Regions from separate parts of the Rhodoferax sp. GW821-FHT10B06 genome, predicted to be linked through region 3. Evidence: predicted binding sites of a transcription regulator. Region 3 holds the regulator's gene; each other region holds the start of a gene.
What was found. The regulator sigma-54, encoded in region 3, starts transcription at its own class of promoters, with help from an activator protein. The targets are predictions, from matches to a motif close to TGGCANGNAANCTGCTTT.
Positions count from the first base shown of each region.

Region 1: a site for sigma-54 is predicted at 3,607-3,624, ahead of atzF (allophanate hydrolase). Genes of this name have one in related genera too.
Region 2: a site for sigma-54 is predicted at 5,223-5,240, ahead of exaC (acetaldehyde dehydrogenase ExaC). Genes of this name have one in related genera too.

Region 1 covers NZ_JBWKNO010000001.1:338,643-346,092, reverse strand. Annotated here, with positions in the region: gene xylB (xylulokinase) at 1-998, shown strand, start outside; gene AC07O2_RS01625 (hypothetical protein) at 1,079-1,435, shown strand; gene AC07O2_RS01620 (GtrA family protein) at 1,426-1,821, opposite strand; gene AC07O2_RS01615 (peptide chain release factor 3) at 1,826-3,454, opposite strand; gene atzF (allophanate hydrolase) at 3,656-5,404, shown strand; gene AC07O2_RS01605 (DUF4089 domain-containing protein) at 5,427-5,636, shown strand; gene AC07O2_RS01600 (AtzE family amidohydrolase) at 5,633-7,054, shown strand; gene hpxZ (oxalurate catabolism protein HpxZ) at 7,064-7,441, shown strand.
Region 2 covers NZ_JBWKNO010000002.1:65,177-72,626, forward strand. Annotated here, with positions in the region: gene AC07O2_RS03105 (caspase family protein) at 1-462, shown strand, start outside; gene eda (bifunctional 4-hydroxy-2-oxoglutarate aldolase/2-dehydro-3-deoxy-phosphogluconate aldolase) at 502-1,164, opposite strand; gene edd (phosphogluconate dehydratase) at 1,155-2,972, opposite strand; gene AC07O2_RS03120 (sigma-54-dependent Fis family transcriptional regulator) at 3,098-5,002, opposite strand; gene exaC (acetaldehyde dehydrogenase ExaC) at 5,292-6,812, shown strand; gene pdxH (pyridoxamine 5'-phosphate oxidase) at 6,927-7,450, shown strand, end outside.
Region 3 covers NZ_JBWKNO010000010.1:94,257-101,706, reverse strand. Annotated here, with positions in the region: gene argS (arginine--tRNA ligase) at 1-1,624, shown strand, start outside; gene AC07O2_RS16495 (SPOR domain-containing protein) at 1,637-2,341, shown strand; gene AC07O2_RS16490 (thiol:disulfide interchange protein DsbA/DsbL) at 2,422-3,081, shown strand; gene lptA (lipopolysaccharide transport periplasmic protein LptA) at 3,200-3,823, shown strand; gene lptB (LPS export ABC transporter ATP-binding protein) at 3,832-4,584, shown strand; gene AC07O2_RS16475 (RNA polymerase factor sigma-54) at 4,592-6,169, shown strand; gene AC07O2_RS16470 (THUMP domain-containing class I SAM-dependent RNA methyltransferase) at 6,275-7,450, shown strand, end outside.

The sequences.
Region 1 (7,450 bases), on a different contig from region 3:
AGGACTATCTGCGCCTGCTGCTGACCGGCGAGGCCGTGACCGATTGCTCCGACGCCTCGGGCACGCTGTGGCTGGACGTGGGCGCGCGGCGTTGGTCGCCCAAGCTGCTGGACGCCTGTGGCCTGTCCGAGTCGCATATGCCCCGCGTGGTCGAGGGTAGCGAGGTGTCTGCCGGTTTGTCTGCGGCCCTGGCCCAACGCTGGGGCCTGCGCGCCGGCCTGCCAGTGGCGGGGGGCGGCGGCGACAACGCGGCCAGCGCGGTCGGCATGGGCGTGGTGTCGCCGGGGCAGGGCTTTGTCTCGCTGGGCACCTCGGGGGTGGTGTTCCTCGCGACCGACAGTTTCCGCCCGAACCCGGCGCAGGCCGTGCACGCCTTTTGCCACGCGCTGCCAAACCGCTGGCACCAGATGTCGGTGATGCTGTCGGCCGCCAGCGCCGTGACCTGGGCCACCAAATTGCTCAAGTTCGAGAACGAAGCCGCGCTGCTGGCCGCGGCCGCCCAGCTGTCGCCCGAGGCCCGGGCCCAGGCGCCGCTGTTCTTGCCCTATCTGTCGGGCGAGCGCTCGCCACACAACAACCCGAACGCCCAGGGCGTACTGTTCGGTTTGACGCACAGCGTTGATGCCTCGGCACTCGCCTACGCCGTGGTCGAGGGCGTGAACTTTGGCCTGTGTGACGGCTGGCGCACGCTGGCCACCGACCAGCCGGTGCATGCCCTTTCTGTGGTGGGTGGTGGCGCCCGCAGCGCCTGGTGGTCGCAAGAGCTGGCGAATACCCTGGGTGTCTCTCTGGTCACGCAGGAAGGCGGCGCTACTGGCGGCGCCCTGGGCGCAGCGCGCCTGGCCTGGCTGGCGGATGGCGGCACTGAGTCCGATGTTTGCCCCAGCCCGCCCGTCGCCCAGCGCTTCGAGCCCGTGGCGCAGACCGAGGCGGCAGTGGCCCGCTACGCCCGTTTCCGGGGGCTGTACCAAACCCTGCGCAGCAGCTTCCCAGCTTGACAAAAGTTTATATGTGTTTTAGGCCTCTAGCGCAGGTATCACCTTCGCAGGTAGCTATTGAATAGATAGCAATTGCCCACATGCCCCAAGCTTCGCATTCGCGTGCCCCCACTGCCGAATGGCAGGTGTTGCACATCCATCCCGGGGCACCGGCCAAGCCGGCGCTAGGTGCGTCCTGCAATGGCTGTGGTGTGTGCTGCCTGTCAGCCCCTTGCCCTTTGGGCATTCTGCTGTCGGGGCGGCGTAAAGGTGCCTGCGCGGCCTTGCGTTGGGACGATGCGCAGGCGCGCTATCTGTGCGGCGCTATCAGCCAGCCCGCCGATGTGCTGGGTCCACGCATGCACTGGGCGGCACCCTGGCTAGGCCGCTGGGCTCGGCGCTGGATCGCCGCCGGCGTGGGCTGCGATTCCACCTTACAAGTGGAGCGTCAAGACTGACGGCGCTGCTTGAACACGAGGTGCCGTGCCGACAGATAGTTGGACACCAAGCCCGCACAGCTGCCCAGTGCGACGCCCAGCGCCGCCTGGCCTGGTATCTGGATCCAGTGCAGGGTCGCCACATAGGCCGCGTAGTTCAGCACTGCGCCCCCCAGCATCGACACCATGTAGCGCAGGTACTGCTGCCACACGGAAGCTGATGCATCGGCCTGGAAGGTAAAGCGCCGGTTCAGCCACCAGGTGGCCGTGGCCGCCGCGATAAACGACAACACCCGCGCCGCGTACCAGCCCATGGCCCAGGCCAGCGCATACAGTACGGCCAGGTCTACCCCCAGGCCAATGACGCCCACCACGCAAAAGCGCAGAAAGGGGGGCAGGGCGCGCACGGGCTTAACCCGCGGTCTGCAGCGCCAGCCCAGCGTGTTCGCGCAGGGGGTGGAAGTGGATCTTGGGGAAGCGCTCCTGCGCCAGCCGCACGTCGTAGGGCGAGGTGCACAAATAGGCCAGCGTATCGGCCGCGTCGTGGGCCATGCGCATGGGGTAGGCATCGGTGAAGCTGCGCAGTTCGGCCGGGGTGTCGGCGGTGATCCAGCGGGCGCCGGTGTATTGGCAGCTTTCCAGGCGCACGTCGGCGTCGTATTCGGCCTTCAGGCGGTGTTGCACCACTTCAAATTGCAACTGGCCCACGGCGCCCAGCAGCATGGGGCCGCCGACGTCGGGGCGGAACACCTGGATCGCTCCCTCTTCGCCCAGCTGGGCCAGGCCCTGCTGCAGCTGCTTGGTGCGCAGCGGGTTTTTCAAAATCACCGTCATGAACAGCTCAGGTGCGAAGAAGGGCAGGCCGGTGAACTGCAGGCTGGCGCCGTCGGTGATGGTGTCACCCAGCTGCACGCCGCCGTGCGTGGTGAAGCCGATGATGTCGCCCGCATAGGCCTCGTCCACGGCTTCGCGGCGTTGGCTCAGGAAGGTCACCACGCTGGTCGGGCGCAGCTCTTTGGCGGTGCGCTGCACCTTGAGCTTCATGCCGGGCGTGTATTTGCCGGATGCCATGCGTACGAAGGCAATGCGGTCGCGGTGGGCCGGGTCCATATTCGCCTGCACCTTGAAGACCACGCCGGCAAAGGCCTTGTCTTCGGGCTGGATTTCCTTGACCACCGGCTGGCGGTTCACCAGTGTGGTGCTGGTGCGCGACTGGGGCGACGGCGCCAGGTCCACCAGTGCGTCCAGCACTTCCATCACCCCAAAGTTGTTCACCCCGGAGCCAAAGAATACCGGGGTTTGCTTGCCGGCCAGGAAGGCCTCCAGGTCCCAGGCGGGGGAGGCGCCGGCGGCCAGTTCCATGCTTTGCTCGGCGGTTACGAATTCAGCGCCAAAGCGCTTGATCAGCTCGTCGCGGTTGTCCAAGGCGATGGTTTCAAACTCCTGCGGCAGGCGTTCCTTGCCGGAGTCGAACACCGTCATGGTCTGCGTGCGCATATTCATGATGCCGCCGAAGGACTTGCCCTGGCCGACGGGCCAGGTCATGGGCACGCAGGGCATGCCGAGTTCGCGCTCGATCTCGTCCAGGATGTCCAGCGGCTCGCGCACTTCGCGGTCCATCTTGTTGACGAAGGTGATGATGGGCGTGTCGCGCTGGCGGCAGACCTCGATCAGGCGGCGGGTTTGTGCTTCCACACCATTGGCCGCGTCGATCACCATCAGGGCCGAGTCCACCGCCGTCAGCACGCGGTAGGTGTCTTCCGAAAAGTCCTTATGGCCGGGGGTGTCCAGCAGGTTGATCACGTGGTCGCGGTACAGCATCTGCATCACCGACGACGCTACCGAAATACCGCGTTGCTTTTCGATTTCCATCCAGTCAGACGTGGCGTGGCGGGTGGCCTTGCGCGCCTTCACCGACCCGGCAATCTGGATCGCGCCCGAGAACAGCAGCAGCTTTTCGGTCAGCGTGGTTTTACCCGCGTCCGGGTGGGAAATGATCGCGAACGTGCGGCGGCGGCGGGTTTCAGAAGCGTAAGACAAGGTGTTTTCCAGAGCAGGTCAGGGGCGCTGCCGGTGGGGCAGGCAACCTTAGATTTTAACCAGGGCGGCCGAAAACCTGGCACATACAGGCGCGCAGGCTGCGGGCGTGGCCAAACCGCACTGTTGTGTAGCTGTATGGATCGCAGTCAAGCTGGCATATTGCTTGCATCTCATCTTGGATACAAGTTGGGATGCGTAAAAATGGTGCAAACCGAAACTCTGGAAAGTGGTGCGGCGCTTGGCGGCATGGTCAGCGCAGAATCTGGCGCCTGGGCGGGGGCTGCGGCGGCCTGGCTATCACGCCCCGGCCAGGCCGTGGCAGGGGCACCCGGCGGGCCGCTCGCCGGCTGGCAATTTGCAGTCAAAGACAACCTGGACGTGCAGGGCCTGCCCACCACGGCGGCCTGTCCGGCCTTTGCCTATACGGCCACGGCCCACGCCGCCGTGGTGCACAAGCTGCTCAAGGCTGGTGCGTCGCTGCTGGGCAAGACCAATCTGGACCAGTTCGCCTGCGGCCTGAATGGCACGCGCTCACCCTATGGTCCGGTGCCGAATGCGTTTAACCCCGCCTATGTGTCGGGTGGCTCCAGTTCCGGCTCGGCCTATGTGGTGGCCACCGGCCAGGTGGATTTCGCGCTGGGCACGGACACCGCCGGCTCGGGCCGCGTGCCAGCCGGGCTGAACAATATTGTGGGCATCAAGCCGTCCAAAGGACTCATCAGCACCCGTGGCCTGGTGCCGGCCGCGCAGAGCGTGGACTGCGTGTCCATTTTTGCCCGTACCGTCGGCACGGCTGTGCGTGTGCTGGATGCCGCCATGGGTTACGACGCGCTGGACCCGTATTCGCGCGACCTGGTTTTGGCCCGCGCAGCCTTTCCGGAGCGGTTCCGGTTTGGCGTGCCGTCGCAGTTGGAATTCTTTGGCGACGCTATGGCCGAGGCGGCGTTCCAGCAGGGCATACAGCGCCTGGTGGAGATGGGCGGCACGCCCGTGTCGATTGATTACGCGCCGCTGGCTGCTGCTGCGGCGTTGCTGTATGACAGCGCCCTGGTGGCCGAGCGCTATGCCGCCGTGCGCAGCTTTTTTGATGCCCATGCCGACCAGGTGATTGAGCCGGTGCGCAGCATTCTGGCGGCAGGGCAGGGCTATAGCGCCGCCGACGTGTTTGATGCGCAGGTGCGACTGCGCGCCTACGGGCAGCAGGCCGCGGCGATGTGGGTGGGTAGGGACAGCATCGACCTGCTGCTGGTGCCCACCGCGCCCACCCATTACACGATTGCCCAGATGCAGGCCGACCCGGTGGTGCTGAACCGCAACCTGGGGGCCTATACCAATTTCGTCAATCTGCTGGACTACGCGGCGATCTCGGTGCCCAGCAGCATCCGGCCTGATGGCTTGCCGTTTGGCATCACGCTGATCGGCCCTTGCGGCAGCGATTGGCAGTTGGCCGAGCTGGGCCAGCGTTACCACCACGCGACCGGCCTGCTGCAAGGCGCGCTGGATCTGCCTTTGCCGGCACCACAACCTGTGCCGGGCTTGCTCCCTGCAGCCGTGGTGCGCGTGGCCGTGGTCGGCGCCCACCTGTCCGGCATGCCACTGAACAGCCAGTTGACCGAACGCTACGCCACTTTGGTCGCTTGCACCACTACGGCACCGGACTACCAGCTGTACGCCTTGCCCGGCACCGTGCCGCCCAAGCCGGGTCTGCTGCGCATTGCCCCCGGCGCAGGCACGCAGATTGCGGTGGAGGTGTGGGAAATGCCGCTGGCGCACTACGGCTCGTTCGTCGCGCTGATTCCCTCGCCGCTGGGCATCGGCAGCCTGACCCTGGCCGATGGCAGCACGGTGCAGGGCTTTGTCTGCGAGCCGCAGGCTTTGCAGGGGGCGACGGATATCTCGCACTTCGGCGGCTGGCGTGCCTACATCGCCAGCGGCAGCCTTGCCGGATGATTTTTCAGCGAAAGGCGCGGTGATGACAGAGCAGCAAATCGAAACCTATGTCGACGCAGCCGCCGCCGCGCTGGGCCTGGAGCTGGGCGATGCGCGCCCCGGTGTGCTGCGCTACTACGCCCTGGCGGCGGGCATGGCCGAGCTGGTACAGGCCGTGCCCTTGGCGCCGCAGGACGAGTCGCCCATGGCCTTCATCCCCGTTTCGCCAGTTGTGCCCGGAGACGCACCATGACGGCCACTGCCGCCTGGTGGCAGCAGGACGCGGCCCGCATGGCCCAGGCCGTGGCTGCGCGCGAAGTGAGCGCGACGCAGCTGGTACAGGACTGCCTGGCCCGAATCGCGGCAACCGACGCTCGCGTCAACGCCTTCACCGACTTGGTGCAGACCCGTGCTGTGCAGCGAGCCGCACAGATAGACGCTGGCCTGGCCGACGGCAGCCAGGCCGCATTGCCCCTGCTGGGCGTGCCGTTCGCGGTCAAAAACCTGTTCGACATCGCCGGCCTGCGCACCCTGGCGGGCTCCAAGATCGAGCGCGACAGCGCGCCAGCCACGGCAGATGGCCTGCTGGTGCAGCGTATGGAGGCGGCCGGGGCCATCCTGGTGGGTGCGTTGAACATGGACGAATACGCCTACGGCTTTACCACCGAGAACAGCCACGAAGGCGCCTGCCACAACCCGCACGACCTGGGCCGTACGGCGGGGGGCTCGTCGGGTGGATGTGCCGCCGCCGTGGCGGCTGGCCAGGTGCCGCTGACCCTGGGCTCGGACACCAATGGCTCGATCCGCGTGCCGTCCTCGCTGTGCGGCATCTTCGGCCTCAAGCCGACTTTCGGTCGGCTGCCACGCACCGGCAGCTTCCCCTTCGTCACCAGCCTGGACCACCTGGGCCCGTTCGCGCGTAGCGTGCGCGATCTGGCGCTGGCCTATGACGCGATGCAGGGACCCGAAGTAAAAGGCCCGCACGTGGACGCAGGATGTGCGCAACGTGCTACAGAATTTGTAGTGGATGAGCTGGACTTGGGAATCAAGGGCCTGCGCATCGGCGTGCTGGGCGGCTATTTCTTTGATAACGCCTTGCCGGAAGCCCGTGCCGCTGTGGCCACGGTGGCGCAGGCGCTGGGCGCGACGGATACGGTGGAATTGCCCTGGGTAGAGGCCGGTCGTGCCGCCGCGTTTCTGATCACCAACTCCGAAGGCGCGTCCTTGCATCTGGACAATCTGCGTTTGCGCGCGGGCGACTTCGAGCCCCTGTCGCGCGATCGCTTCCTTGCCGGGGCTCTGCTGCCCGCCGCCTGGGTGGCGCGGGCCCAGCGCGTGCGGCGCCGCTACGCCCAGGCTGCTGCGGAGGTGCTCGGCCAGTACGACCTGCTGCTGGCACCGGCCACACCCTGCGCGGCGACACCGCTGGGGGCCGAGCGGCTGGACCTGAATGGCCGCGAGCTGCCGCTGCGCCCGAACATGGGCGTGTTGACGCAACCCATCTCCTGCATCGGCCTGCCCGTGTGCGCGGTACCGGTCTGGGGCGCGCACCCGGCCTTGCCGATTGGCGTGCAGCTGATTGCCGCCCCCTGGCGCGAAGACCTGGTGCTGCGCGCCGCCGCCGTGCTGGAGGCCGCAGGCGTATGCCGTGCGCCGCTCGCATCGTTGTAAGGAACCACCATGACCTATGCCATCAACCTTCCCAGCGTACTGGCCGAAGTACAGGCCGTGTTTGCGCGCTACGAGGACGCGCTGGTCCACAACAAAGTCGAGGTGCTGGACGAGTTGTTCTGGGACAGCCCGCACACCCTGCGTTATGGCGCGACCGAGAACCTGTATGGCTACGCGGCCATCCAGACGTTTCGCGCCGGCCGCGTGGCCCAGGGGCTGGAGCGCAGCCTGCTGAAGGTCGTCATCACCACCTACGGGCAGGACTTCGCCACCGCGAATGTGGAATTCCAGCGCCAGGGCAGCAGCAAGACCGGACGCCAGAGCCAGACCTGGCTGCGCACGCCCGCGGGTTGGCGTGTGGTGGCTGCCCACGTCAGCCTGCTGTGATGTCGGCGG
Region 2 (7,450 bases), on a different contig from region 3:
GACAGCTGCCACAGCGGCTCCGTCACCCGGGCCATGCCAACCGGACCGCGAGAACGCGCCATGCCCACGGCCGTAGCGATGCGTGTCTACCGCGACCACCAGGCCTTCTATGACAAGTTGCAAACAGAGGTAGCCAAGGCCGCCGGCACGGCAGCGGTCGACCCGGACACCGCGCTGGCCCAGGTCGCGGCCAGCAGCCGCCTGACGGCCATCATGAAGAAATTCAAGCCCTCGGTGCTATTGATTTCCGGCTGCCAGGATAACCAGACTTCGATGGATGGTGACCACAACGGCGCCTTCACCGAACAGGTATTGAAGGTCTGGAACCAGGGTGGTTTCATCGGCAACTACGGCCAGTTCTACGCCCGCGTGAAAGCGAATATGCCCCGCACACAGTCACCTAACCTGTTCACGCTCGGCATAGCGGGCAGGTTCCTGGCGCAAACGCCGTTTTCAGTCTGAAAAAAAGCGCCTCGGGAGGCGCTTTATTGATTCTCTGGTTTAGGCTACTTTTTTCTTCAAAGCTGCCGTGTCCAGACACAGCTGGGTGATGCGACCCCAGTCGCCAGCCTTCATGGCATCCGTCGGTACGATCCACGAGCCGCCGACGCACACTACGTTGGGCAGAGCCAGAAAGTCCGGCGCGTTCTGCAAGGTAACGCCACCCGTGGGGCAGAACTTCACGTCAAAAAATGGACCACTCCAGGCCTTCAGCATGGCCGGGCCGCCCGCTTGCATGGCAGGGAAAAACTTCAGCTCGGTAAAGCCGTCTTCCTGCGCCATCATGACCTCGCTACCAGTGGCCACACCAGGCAACAGTGCCAAGCCCAGATCGCGGCAAGCCTGGCCGACCGCGCGGGTGTAGCCCGGGCTGACGCCAAACAAGGCGCCTGCCTTGACCGCTGCTGCCGCATCCGCCGCACTGCGGATGGTGCCCGCACCGATCACTGCTTCAGGGACTTCCTTGGCGATGCGCTCTATACATTCCAACGCCTGCGGTGTGCGCAACGTGACTTCCAACATACGGATGCCGCCCGCCACCAGGGCGCGCGCCAGCGGCACGGCATGGGCGACGTCGTTCAGCACGATCACCGGGATCACCGGCGCGTCTTCCATGACCTGGCGCGCCGTCCAGCGGCCGTTTGCGTTCTTGTTTACATCCATGTGAGAGCTCCTTGTTCTGCAGTCAGGGCATTGCGACGCATGCCCGAAAATAATTCACGGCCCATGCCCAGGCCATTGGCCACGCGCAAGGCTTCAGGCATGGTGGCCAATGGCCGCGCAGCCCATTCATCATCCGGCACCAGGGCCTGCAGGGTGCCAGCAATCGCATCCAGGCGCACCACGTCGCCATCCAGCAACTTGGCCAGCGGGCCACCGGCCAGCGCCTCGGGAGAGACGTGGATGGCCGAGGGCACTTTGCCCGATGCGCCACTCATGCGGCCATCGGTCACCAGCGCCACCCGGTAGCCTTTACCTTGCAGCACGGCCAGCGGTGGCGTCAGTTTGTGCAACTCTGGCATACCGTTCGCCTTCGGGCCTTGCCAGCGCACCACACAAATCACGTCCCGGTTTAGTTCTCCGGCATTGAAGGCCACATGAAGTGCCTCTTGCGAATCAAACAGGCGCACCGGCGCTTCGATGACATAGCGGTCTTCCGGCACGGCGGATGCCTTGATGACGCTGCGCCCCAAGTTGCCCTGCAACAGCTTCAACCCACCTGTTGCACTGAACGGCGCACTGGCTGGGCGCACGATGCTGGTGTCCTTGGACGGGCCCGTAGGTTCCCACTGCAGGCTGTCACCGGCCAGTACCGGCACGCCTGTGTATTCACGGATACCACCGGCGCGCACCGTCAACACGTCTTCATGCATGAAACCGGCATCCAGCAACTCGCGGATGATGAAGCCGGGGCCGCCTGCGGCCTGGAACTGGTTCACGTCGGCACTGCCGTTGGGATACACATGCGAGAGCGTGGGCACCACATCAGACAATGCGCTGAAGTCGTCCCAGTCGATCACAATGCCGGCTGAAGCGGCTACCGCGACCCAGTGAATCAAATGGTTGGTGGATCCGCCGGTGGCCACCAAAGCTACCATGGCATTGACGATGCAGCGCTCGTCCACCACCTTGCCAATGGGGGCGAAGCGTTTGGATTTGACGGCACTCAGCACAGTGCGGGTCGATTCGCGGGTCAGTTCATCACGCAGTGCACCACCGGGGGCCACAAAAGCCGTGCCGGGTACATGCAGACCCATGGCTTCCAGCAGCATCTGGTTGCTGTTAGCGGTACCGTAGAAAGTGCAGGTGCCGGGCGCATGGTAGGCGGCAGATTCCGCCTCAAGCAGCTCGGCACGGCCAACCAGGCCTTGGGCCGCCTGCTCGCGCACCTTGGATTTGGCGCTGTTGGACAGGCCGGACGGCATCGGACCCGCAGGCACAAAGACCATGGGCAAATGGCCAAATTGCAGCGCGCCAATCAGCAGGCCTGGCACGATCTTGTCGCACACACCCAGCATCAGGGCGGCATCGAACATATCGTGGCTGAGAGCGACCGCAGTGGCCATGGCAATGACATCCCGGCTGAACAGGCTGAGTTCCATTCCCGGCGTGCCTTGCGTCACGCCATCGCACATGGCGGGCACGCCGCCAGCGACCTGGGCCGTGGCGCCATGCAGGCGGGCTTCGGCCTTGACCAACTCCGGGTATGTGAGCAGCGGGCTGTGGGCCGACAACATGTCGTTGTAAGCGGTCACGATGCCGATGTTCAGCGCTTTTTCGGCAACCACCTTGAACTTGTCATTGTTCGGCATACCGGCAAATGCATGGGCCACGTTGGCGCAGCCCATGCGTTCGGCACCGGGCTTGCGCTGTGCAGCGGTCTCAAGGCGTTCCAGATACGCGCTGCGACTAGGCCCGCTGCGTGCGCGAATGCGGTCTGTGACCGCGCTGACGGTGGGGTGGAGTTTCATGTTTTTTGGTAACAAAATTACAACCTCCATGGTACCCCTTAACTGCAATTTTGTACCGCCCCGCAGTTACCAGTGGGTTACGAACGCCCCAGGGCAAACCCTTGGCCGCAGCCTCACCACAGGCCTTATTTGGAGCCCAATTTGCGGTACAGCGTATTGCGGCTGACGCCCAGTTGGCGTGCCGCCTGGGACACATTGCCGTCGCATTGCTGCAGCACCCGCTCCATGGTTCGCACCGCCTGCGTATGCAAGGGGCCGTCGTCAATTTCATCTTTTTGCGGCGTGGACACGCGCACATCCTGGACAAAATCGTCAGGCAAATGCTGCCAATCGATCACACACTCACCGCTATCTAGCAGCGCACAGGCAGTGCGTAAAACGTTGGCCAGCTGGCGTACATTGCCTGGCCAGGAGAATGCAGCAAAAGCCTGCGCCACTACGGGAGCCAGCTGTACCGCCTGGCCTGGCGCCAGCGACTGCAACAGCCGCTCGACCAGGGCTGACTGGTCACTGCGTTCGCGCAATGGGGGCAGCAGCAAGGTCAGGCCGTTGATGCGGTAGTAAAGGTCCTCCCGAAAGCGGCCTGCCTGCATTTCTTCCCGCAGGTTGCGATGCGTGGCGCACACCAGTGCAAAGTCCACGGCGACAGACTTGCCGCCGCCCAAGGCCTGTACCTCGCGCTCTTGCAACACGCGCAATAGCCGAGCCTGGAAAGCCAGCGGCATGTCACCCACTTCGTCCAGTAACAGCGTACCGCCCTGCGCCTCACGCAGGCGGCCAGGCGAACCCTCACGACGGGCTCCGGTAAAAGCACCTGGCAGGTAGCCAAACAGCTCGGCCTCGATCAAGGACTCAGGCAAGGCCGCACAATTGACCGCCACGAAAGGCCCGTCCTTGCGTGGACCGGCCGCATGTACGGCCCGCGCAAACACCTCTTTACCCACCCCGGATTCGCCCTGCAACAGCAAGGGGATCGGCTTGCCGGCCACGCGGCGCGCCTTGTCCAGGGCAGCTCGAAACACGCAGTCACCGGTATCCAGGGCTTGCAATGGGTCGGTGGCAGGAAGGCTCTTCGGGAGCAGATTGCCCGCAATGCTGACCGCACGCACACGCCCGCCGTCCACACGCAACCAGAGCGGCCGCCCGTCGGGGCTGCGCAATTGGCGTGCAGTGCCAGCAATAGGCAATATTTCATGCGCCAACGGCCACACGGACTCAAGCGGCACCCGGCCCATATTGTCCCGGGGCAGTCGCAGCCATTGCAGGGCCGCGGTATTGGCGCCCAGAATCCAGCCCTCTTCAGACAAGGCCAATAGGCATTCCGTCACCGTCCCTATGCCTTCCAGCTGGGTGTGGAAGCGCAGCCTGATCTGGCCGGCATAACGGGTTTCAAATAGCTTGTGCTCGATCATGCGGGCCGCTGACCGTACCAGGCCCAAGGTGTGCGGGTGGTAGCCACGGTGGTCACCAGAAATATCCAGTACGCCCAGCAAACGTCCAGCGGGGTCGTGTATGGGTGCTGCGGCGCAGGTCAGAAAACCATTGCGCTCAAGATAATGCTCACTGGCATGGACCACCACCGGAGACTGCTCCGCCATGGCCATACCAATGGCGTTGGTGCCCCTATATTGTTCGTGCCAGGTTGCCCCCGGGCGCAAGGCCACGCGGCTGGCCCGGTCCAGAAAGTCGTCATCGCCCAGGGTGTGCAGCAGCATGCCGCTGCCATCGGCCAACACCACCATGCAGTCGCTGTCACGGGTTTGCTCAAAAACAAACTCCATCACCGGCCGGGCGTGGGCCACCAGCTCACGTTGGTGTTCCAAGGCCCGGGTCAGTTGCGCCGAAGATGCATGGGGCGCCCCCGGTGTACGCCCGCTGGCTTGCAAGCCAAAGGACAGACTGCGCCCCCAGGAGCGCGCCAGCCTGTCGCCCAGCAGCTCCTTGGGGATATCTCCTTGGTTCAATAACTGGCGCCGTGCCTGTCGCAGGGCCAGCGCGGGCGTTCTAACGGTACTGTGTCCGGAATCCATGGTCTGTCTCCTTGCCACGCCCGGTACGTGCCGGGTGCAGTCATGTAGTGCCACTGTAGTGGGCTGGCGCATATGTGCAAGCGGTTTAACACAAGCCTGGTAGTGGCTGCTCCATTTTGGAACACCTGTCCCACAACAAGCTGACAACTGCAGGCCCATTGAGTGCGGCGTACCGCTACTTTCGCGCAGGAAACCGGCTTTCACGGCCCACAAAAGCATGTGGCACACACCCTGCACTACTTGCTGCGCACTAACTTGCAAGTGCTCAATAACCCAAAAGGAGACATCCATGCTTTATCCCCATCCCGGCAGCGACAATGCCCCCGTACAGTTCAAAGCGCGTTATGACAACTACATTGGCGGCAAATGGGTTGCGCCCCTCAAAGGCGAGTACTTTGACGTCGTTACGCCTATTTCTGGCAAAGTATTCACCCAAGCCGCCCGGTCGGGTCCAGAAGACATCGAACTGGCCTTGGATGCCGCGCATGCCGCGGCTGATAGCTGGGGCCGCACCTCGGCTGGTGAGCGCTCCAATCTGCTACTGAAGATCGCCGATCGCCTGGAAGCCCACCTGGAAAAGCTGGCCTACGCCGAAACCGTGGATAACGGCAAACCCATCCGCGAAACTCTGAACGCGGATATTCCGCTGACCATCGACCATTTCCGCTACTTTGCTGGCTGCCTGCGGGCCCAGGAAGGTGCTTTGAGCGAGATCGACGAAAACACCATTGCGTACCACTTCCACGAACCCCTGGGCGTGGTGGGCCAGATCATTCCCTGGAACTTCCCTATCCTGATGGCCGCCTGGAAGCTGGCGCCCGCCATAGGGGCCGGCAACTGCGTGGTGCTCAAGCCGGCCGAATCCACACCAGTCAGCATCATGGTGATGCTGGAGCTGATCGCCGATCTGCTGCCAGCGGGTGTGCTGAACGTGGTGAACGGCTTTGGCCGCGAAGCGGGCATGTCGCTGGCCACCAGCAAACGTATTGCCAAGATCGCCTTCACCGGCTCTACCGCCACAGGCCGGGTGATCGCCCAGGCTGCCGCTACCAATTTGATCCCGGCGACGCTGGAGCTGGGTGGCAAGTCGCCCAATATCTTCTTTGCCGACGTGGCTGACGCAGACGATGACTTTTTCGACAAAGCCATCGAAGGCTTGGTGCTGTTCGCCTTCAACCAGGGCGAGGTCTGCACCTGCCCATCGCGTGCCTTGATCCACGAGTCCATCTACGACAAGTTCATGGCCCGCGTGCTGACCCGCGTTAAAGCCATCAAGCAAGGCAGTCCGCTGGACACCGACTGCATGATGGGTGCCCAGGCGTCCCAGGTGCAGATGGACAAAATCATGTCTTACATGGATATCGGCATCAACGAAGGTGCTGAACTGCTGGTGGGCGGTCAACGCGCAACCATGCCAGCCGATCTGGCTGGCGGCTACTATGTTCAGCCAACCCTGTTCAAGGGCCACAACAAGATGCGCATCTTCCAGGAAGAAATTTTTGGCCCAGTGCTGGCCGTGACCACATTCAAGGATGAGGCTGAAGCCTTGGCGCTTGCCAACGACACGCCATACGGCCTGGGAGCCGGCGTTTGGAGCCGTGATGGCGGCGTGGCCTACCGCATGGGCCGTGCCATCAAGGCCGGCCGGGTCTGGACCAACTGCTACCACGCCTACCCTGCCCACGCGACCTTTGGTGGTTACAAGGAGTCGGGCATAGGGCGTGAAACCCACAAGATGATGCTGGACCACTACCAACAGACCAAGAACCTGCTGGTGAGCTATAACCCCAAGAAGCTGGGCTTCTTCTAAGCCCCTACCTGCAGTAGCCTTATCGCAGTACTGCCGCTGCAGGGTCTGAAATTAAGCCGCCCATGGATGGCCATGGCGGCTTATCAGGCTTGGTTCGGCGGCACAATCCAAGCCATGAGCCTAACTACTACCCAGCTTGCCGATCTGCGTAAAAGCTACGAGCGCGCAGAACTCAATGAAGAGGCATCCCACGCAGACCCGCTACAGCAATTCGAACAGTGGCTGAACGAGGCTGTAGACGCCCAGGTACCCGAACCCAATGCCATGACCCTGGCTACGGTGGCACACAATTTGCGGCCATCGACCCGTATCGTGCTGATCAAAGGCTTTGATGCCCGTGGCATCGTTTGGTACACCAATTACGAAAGCCGTAAGGGCCAAGAACTGGCGGGCAACCCCTATGCGTCCCTGCAATTCCACTGGGTGGAGCTGGAGCGTGTAGTGCGTATAGAAGGTGTGGTGGAAAAGGTCAGCGATGCCGAAAGCGACGCCTATTTCCAAAGCCGCCCGCTGGATTCCCGGTTGGGTGCATGGGCATCCCCCCAATCACAGGTGATTTCTAACCGCAGTACCCTGGTGGCCAATGCCGCCAAGTACGGCGCGCAGTTTCTTTTGAACCCGCCGCGCCCTCCCCATTG
Region 3 (7,450 bases):
AAAAATTGCCCCCGGCGCTGGCGCCAAAGCTGCGTTCGAGTCCCCCAAAGTGGCCGCACACGGCGATTTCGCCTGCACCGCCGCCATGCAGCTGGCCAAGCCGCTCAAGCTGAACCCGCGCCAGTTAGGTGAAAACCTGCGCGTGGCCCTGCTGGAGCAGCCGGCGTTCGAAAAATGGGTCGAGGCCATCGACATCGCCGGCCCGGGCTTCATCAACATCAAGCTCAAGCCCGCTGCCAAGCAGGAAGTGGTGCGCGAGGTGCTGTCCGCTGCTGCCAGCTTCGGCGTGCAGCCCAGCAACAACCAGCACATCCTGGTGGAATTCGTCTCGGCCAACCCCACCGGCCCGCTGCATGTCGGTCATGGCCGCCAGGCAGCGCTGGGCGATGCCATCTGCAATCTGTACGCCACCCAGGGCTGGGACGTGTACCGCGAGTTCTATTACAACGACGCTGGCGTGCAGATCGGCACCCTGGCGACCAGCACGCAGATGCGCGCCAAAGGCTTCAAGCCGGGCGACGCCGAGTGGCCCGAAGCCGCCTACAACGGCGACTACATCGGTGATATCGCGCAGGACTTCCTGGCCGGCAAGACCGTCAAGGCTGACGACCGCGAAGTCACGGCCTCGGGCAAGGTGGATGACCTGGACTCCATTCGCGAATTCGCCGTGGCCTATCTGCGCCGCGAGCAGGACCTGGATTTGCAAGCCTTCCAGGTGAAGTTTGACAACTTCTACCTGGAGTCCAGCCTATACACCAGTGGCCGGGTGGACGCCACCGTCAAACGCCTGCAGGAAGCCGGCAAGACCTACGAGCAAGACGGCGCGCTGTGGCTGCAGTCTACCGACTACGGCGACGACAAGAACCGCGTGATGCGGAAGACCGATGGCAGCTACACCTACTTTGTGCCCGACGTGGCCTACCACATCGCCAAATGGGAGCGAGGCTTCACCAAGGTGGTGAACATCCAGGGCACCGATCACCACGGCACCATCGCCCGGGTGCGCGCCGGCCTGCAGGCGGCGAATGTGGGCATTCCCCAGGGCTACCCCGACTACGTGCTGCACACCATGGTGCGGGTGGTGCGCGGCGGCGAAGAGGTGAAGATCTCCAAGCGCGCTGGCAGCTATGTGACGCTGCGCGACGTGATCGACTGGACCAGCAAGGACGCGGTGCGCTTCTTCCTGCTGAGCCGCAAGCCCGATACCGAATACACCTTTGACATCGATTTGGCGCTGGCCAAGAACAACGACAACCCGGTGTACTACGTGCAGTACGCACACGCCCGCATCTGCAAGATGCTGCGCGATTGGGGTGGCGATGTGGCGTCGCTGCAGGGCGTGGACCTGTCCAGCTTGCTGGTGCCGCAGGCCCAGACGCTGATGCTGCAGCTGGCCAAGTACCCCGAGATGCTGACAGCCGCTACCGAAGGTTTTGCCCCGCATGACGTGACTTTCTACCTGCGCGAGCTGGCCGCCAACCTGCATAGCTACTATGACGCCGAGCGCGTGCTGGTGGACGACGAGCCGCTCAAGCTGGCCCGCCTGGCCCTGGTCGCCGCCTGCGCGCAGGTATTGCACAATGGCTTGGCAGTACTGGGCGTGGATGCTCCGGAAAAAATGTAATTGACAGCAAGCATGACTAAACAAAAGCAAAGCGGCGGCACCATCCTGGGTTTCATCATCGGGGTGGTGGTCGGCCTGGGCTCGGCGCTGGCGGTGGCGGTCTATGTCACCAAGGTGCCGGTGCCGTTCATGAATGGCAAGACCCAGGCCAATGGCGCCGACCACGATGCGGTCGAAAGCCAGAAAAACAAGGACTGGGATCCGAATACCCCCTTGCACGGTAAAAATCCGGTGCGCTCTGCGGCGCCCGCGGCATCCGGCGCGGTGGATGCTGCGGCTCCGCTGGTGGTGCCGCCACCGGCGCCAGCGGCGACTCCGGCCGTGGTGCCCACGCCACCGGCGGCCGTTGCGGTGAAGCCGGATGCCAAGCCGTCGGCCGCAGCCTCGGCCGACCCGCTGGGTGATCTGGCCAAGGTCAAAGCCAAGGCGGCTGCGTCGGCCACCGTGGCCACGGCGCCTGCGCTGGCACCCACAGCCGAGCCGTTTGAGTACTTCGTGCAGGCAGGTGCCTACCGTACGCCCGAAGATGCCGAGGCCCAGCGTGCCAAGCTGGCCATGATGGGCATGGAAGCCAAGGTTACCGAGCGCGAGCAGTCCGGCCGCACCGTCTACCGTGTGCGCATGGGCCCGTATGCCAAGCGCGACGATGCCGAGCATGCCAAGGACCGGCTGGAAAGTGCCGGTAGCGAAACCACCCTGGTGCGCGTACAGCGCTGACCAGTTCTCTTGAAGCTGGTGCCGCGCGCTGAACTTTTGCGCTCGGCACCGATCCGACCCCCCACAAGGAGTGATTTGCAATGAAACGTCGTGAGTTTTCGCTGGCTTCAGCGGGTGTGCTGGCTGGTTCCACGCTGGCCGTAGGCCATACCGGTAGCGCCCTGGCGCAGGGCAAGCCGCCTGTGGCGGGCACGGATTACCTGGTGCTGGACAAGCCAGTCGCTACGGAAGCCCCAGCCGGCAAGGTCGAGGTGATCGAGTTCTTCTGGTACGCCTGCCCGCATTGCAATGCGTTTGAGCCCACCCTGGTGGAGTGGCTCAAGCGCCTGCCCAAGGATATTTCCTTCAAGCGTGTGCCGGTGAACTTCCAGGACAGCTTCATCCCGCCGCAAAAGCTGTACTACACGCTGGAGGCTCTGGGCCAACTGGACGCCCTGCATGGCAAGGTGTTCAACGCTATCCATGTGGAGCATCAGCGGCTGGACAAAGATGATCTGGTGATCGCCTGGGCCGTGAAGCAGGGTCTGGACAAGACCAAGTTCACCGAGACGTACCAGTCTTTTGGCGTCAGCACCAAGGTGCGCAAGGCGTCCCAGCTGCAGCAGGCCTACCAGGTCGCGGGCGTGCCCGCTCTGGGCGTGGCCGGCAAGTTCTACACCGACGGCAGTCAGGCGCAGAGCATGCCGCGTGCACTGACCATCGTGGAATATCTGGTGGCTGAGCAGCGCAAGAAAGCCTGATCCCGGCATGGCCGGCAAGGTCGGAGAGATGAAAAAGCCCGCGTCAGCGGGCTTTTTTCTGGCTACGTCCAACTCGGGGTGAGGGGCCGTTACAATGAATTGCAAGATTCGTGCCTCTATGAAAATCAACACCCTACTCTCACTGCTCGTGGTTTGTTTCGTCGGCCTAGGCGGAGCGGCCCATGCGGAAAAAGCCGACAAACTCAAGCCTATGAATATCGAGGCGGACGCGGCGCGTTATGACGATCTGAAGCAGACCAATGTCTTTACCGGCAAGGTGGTGATGACCAAGGGCACCATCATCATCCGTGGCGCCCGCGTCGATGTGCGCCAGGATGCCGAGGGCAACCAGTTCGGCGTGGTGACGGCGGAGCCGGGCAAGCTAGCGTATTTCAAGCAAAAACGCGACGGCCTGGACGAATACATAGAAGGCGAGGGCGAAACCATCGAGTACAGCAGCAAGCTGGACAACGTGCGTTTTATCAAGCGGGCCATTTTGCGTCGCCTGGTCGGCAGCAAGGTGAATGACGAAATCACCGGCGAACTGATCGTCTACGACAACACCACCGATGTATTCACCGTGGACAGTGGCACAGCCGGCAGCAATCCCGGTGGCCAGAATGGCCGCGTACGCGCCATGTTGACACCCAAGGCTGCGGCGTCGGCCGCTAGCGGCACGGCGCCTGCAGGGCCAGCTCCGGTGCTGCGTCCCACCACCACGCTGGAGGGCGTGAAGAAGTGACGGCGGTGGTGGAGTCGGGAGAAAGCCGCCTGGAGGCGCGCCATCTGCAAAAAGCCTACGGCAAGCGCAAGGTCGTGAAAGACGTGACGCTGGCCGTCAAAAAAGGCGAGGTGGTCGGTTTGTTGGGCCCCAACGGCGCGGGCAAAACCACTTCCTTCTACATGATCGTGGGCCTGGTGCGGGCCGATGGCGGCCATATTTCCATCGATGGCCAGTCGGTGGAACACATGCCTATCCACCGGCGTTCGCGCCTGGGCCTGAGCTATCTGCCCCAGGAAGCCTCGATTTTCCGCAAGCTCACGGTGGAAGAAAATGTGCGCGCCGTGCTGGAACTGCAGCACGACGAGGCCGGCAAGTCCCTCACCCGTGCCGAGATCGAAAAGCGCCTGACGGCGCTGCTGCAGGATTTGCGGGTGGAGCATTTGCGTGATTCGTCGGCCATGGCCCTGTCTGGTGGCGAGCGCCGCCGCGTGGAAATCGCCCGTGCCCTGGCCACCCAGCCGCGTTTCATTTTGCTGGACGAGCCTTTCGCCGGTATCGACCCGATTGCGGTGATCGAGATCCAGCGCATCATCGGCTTCCTGAAGTCGCGTGGCATCGGCGTGCTGATCACCGACCACAATGTGCGCGAAACGCTGGGCATTTGCGACCACGCCTACATCATCAGCGACGGCAATGTGCTGGCCGAGGGTACGCCGTCCGAGATCGTGGACAACGCCGATGTGCGTCGCGTCTACCTCGGCGAACATTTCAAGATGTGATGCTCCGATGAAGCAAGGCTTATCCCTACGCGTTTCACAGCATCTGGCGCTGACGCCCCAGCTGCAGCAGTCCATCCGCCTGCTGCAACTGTCCACCCTGGAACTGAGCCAGGAAGTGGACCAGATGCTGGACGACAACCCGTTTCTGGAACGCAATATGGACGAGGCTGCACGTGAGGAGTTCGGCCTGGCCCAGTCCGACACGCCGGTCAGCACAGGGGAGCGCGAGGCTGAAATTGCTACAAGTTCTGTAGCTGAATACGCAAGTGAATCCAGCGCAGAAGCCCCAAATGATGCTGAATCCCCTTTAACTGGCGGTGACGACACCAGCTGGGATGGCGATGGCACTTCCGAGATCAAACCCGACGACAGCGAATGGGGTGGCGATGCCCCGGCGCGCCAGAACAACCTGGGTGAAGACGGCGAGATGGACGCCACCGAGCTGGCCCGCAACCAGGAGTCGCTGACCAGCTTTCTGCACCGCCAGGCCTTGGCCCTGCGGCTGGGCGAGGTAGACCAGGCCGCGCTGCGCTTTTTGATCGAATCGCTGAACGACGACGGCTACCTGGAAGACGATTTCGAAACCCTGGCGCGTGGTCTGGCGGGCGACGACGCCGAGGCCGTGGAAGAGCTGGTACACCGCTTTACCGTGGCCCTGAGCCTGCTGCAAAGCCTGGAGCCGGCGGGCGTGGGCGCGCGGCATCTGGGTGAATGCCTGTTGCTGCAGCTGGAGGGTTTGCAGCCCGTGCTGGGCGATGACCCGGCGCGCAAGGTGGCCATGCGCATCTGCCGCCAGTCCATGGACCTGCTGGCCCGGCGCGACGTGAAGCGCCTGGCCCAGCTGTGCCGCGCCACCGAGACCGATATCAAGGCTGCCATGGCGCTGATCGCCCGGCTGGAGCCCAAGCCGGGGCGGCGCTTTGTCGATGTGGAGCGCAACATCGTGGTGCCCGACGTGATCGTGGTCAAGGTCGGGCGTGGCGCCCAGGCCCGCTTCCGGGTGCAGCTGAATGCCGAGGTCATGCCGCGCCTGCGCGTGCACGACATCTACGCCAATGCGCTGCGCCAGCACAAGGGCGGCGGCAAGGATTCATCGAACAACGCCGCGCTGCAGCAGCGTCTGCAGGAGGCGCGCTGGTTCATCAAGAACATCCAGCAGCGCTTTGACACCATCTTGCGGGTCAGCAACGCCATCGTGGAGCGGCAGAAGAACTTCTTCAGCCACGGCGCACTGGCCATGCGTCCCCTGGTGCTGCGCGAGATCGCCGACGAGTTGGGACTGCACGAGTCCACCATCAGCCGCGTGACCACCGCCAAATACATGGCCACGCCCTACGGCACCTTCGAGCTGAAGTATTTCTTCGGCTCGTCCCTGGGCACCGAGACCGGCGGCAATGCGTCCAGCACGGCGGTGCGCGCGCTGATCAAGCAGTTTGTTTCGTCCGAAGACCCGAAGAAGCCGCTCAGCGACAGCCAGCTGTCCGACATGCTGAAAGAGCAGGGCATTGAATGCGCGCGCCGCACCGTGGCCAAGTACCGCGAAGCGCTGCGCATTGCCCCTACGAACCTGCGCAAAGCGCTGTAGAACATGCTCTCCCCCAGGCCGCGTGCACGGTATGCCGCAGCTGGAGGAAAGAGCTTCGCCCCGCTTGCCCCAAGCAGCGTAGCGTGACACCATGGAAATAACGATATGAACCAACTCCAATTATTCTTACCCTGCGCCGCCGGCGTGGAAGAGCTGCTGGCCGAAGAGGTGCACGGTATTACCGGCCTGCAGGGCGAAGACCTGCGGGTGATGCGGGGCGGAACGCTGGTGCGCTCCTCCTGGCGTGACGCGATGCGCTTGAACCTGCACAGCCGCCTGGCGCAGCGCGTGCTGATCGAGCTGTCCAACACCGAATACCGCAGCGAAAAAGACCTGTACGAAGCCGCCAGCAACGTGGCCTGGGAGATCTGGTTCACGCCCAAGCAAAGCTTCAAGATCGAAGTCACGGCGCAGCACAGCCCGCTCAATTCGCTGAACTTCGCCGCGCTGAAAGTGAAGGACGCGGTGGCCGACCGCTTCCGCTTCAAGACCGGCGTGCGCCCCGATGTCAACGTGCAATGGCCCGATGTGCGCATCTACCTGCACCTGACCACCGAGCGCGCCACCATCTACATTGACACCTCGGGCGACGCGCTGTTCAAGCGCGGCTGGCGTGAAGACAAGGGCGACGCGCCGCTGAAAGAGACGCTGGCCGCCGCCATGATCGCCGCCAGCGGCTGGGATGGCACTACGCCCCTGTACGACCCCTGCTGCGGCAGCGGCACCATTGCCATCGAGGCCGCGCAGATCGCCTGCAATATTGCGCCCGGCAGCCTGCGCCGCTTTGGCTTTGCGAAGCTGTTGCCCTTCCAGCCCCATGTGTGGAGCGCCATCCAGGAGCAGGCCCACGCCGCCGAGCATGAGCCCGAGACGCAGATCTTCGGTAGCGATGTGGCCTTCCGCATGGTCGATTTTGCCACCCGCAACGCCGAGCGCGCGGGCGTCAGTGGCGTGGTCGAGTTCCGTGGCGGCGACGCCTTGCAGCGCATGCCACCGGCCGAATCCGGCGTGATGTTGCTGAACCCGCCCTACGGCGAGCGGATTGAGGTGGCAGGTGTCGCGGGCCGGCGCGAAGCCGCACAGACCGAGGACGGCAGCGCCGACTTCTTCCCCCAACTGGCCACCCATTGGAAGCGTAACTATGCCGGCTGGACCGCCTGGATGCTGACGCCCGACCTCAAGCTGCCCGGCAAGATGCGCCTCAAAGAGTCGCGCCGCGTACCCATGTGGAACGGCCCCATCGAATGCCGCCTGTTCCGTTTCGACATGGTCGCTGGTTCG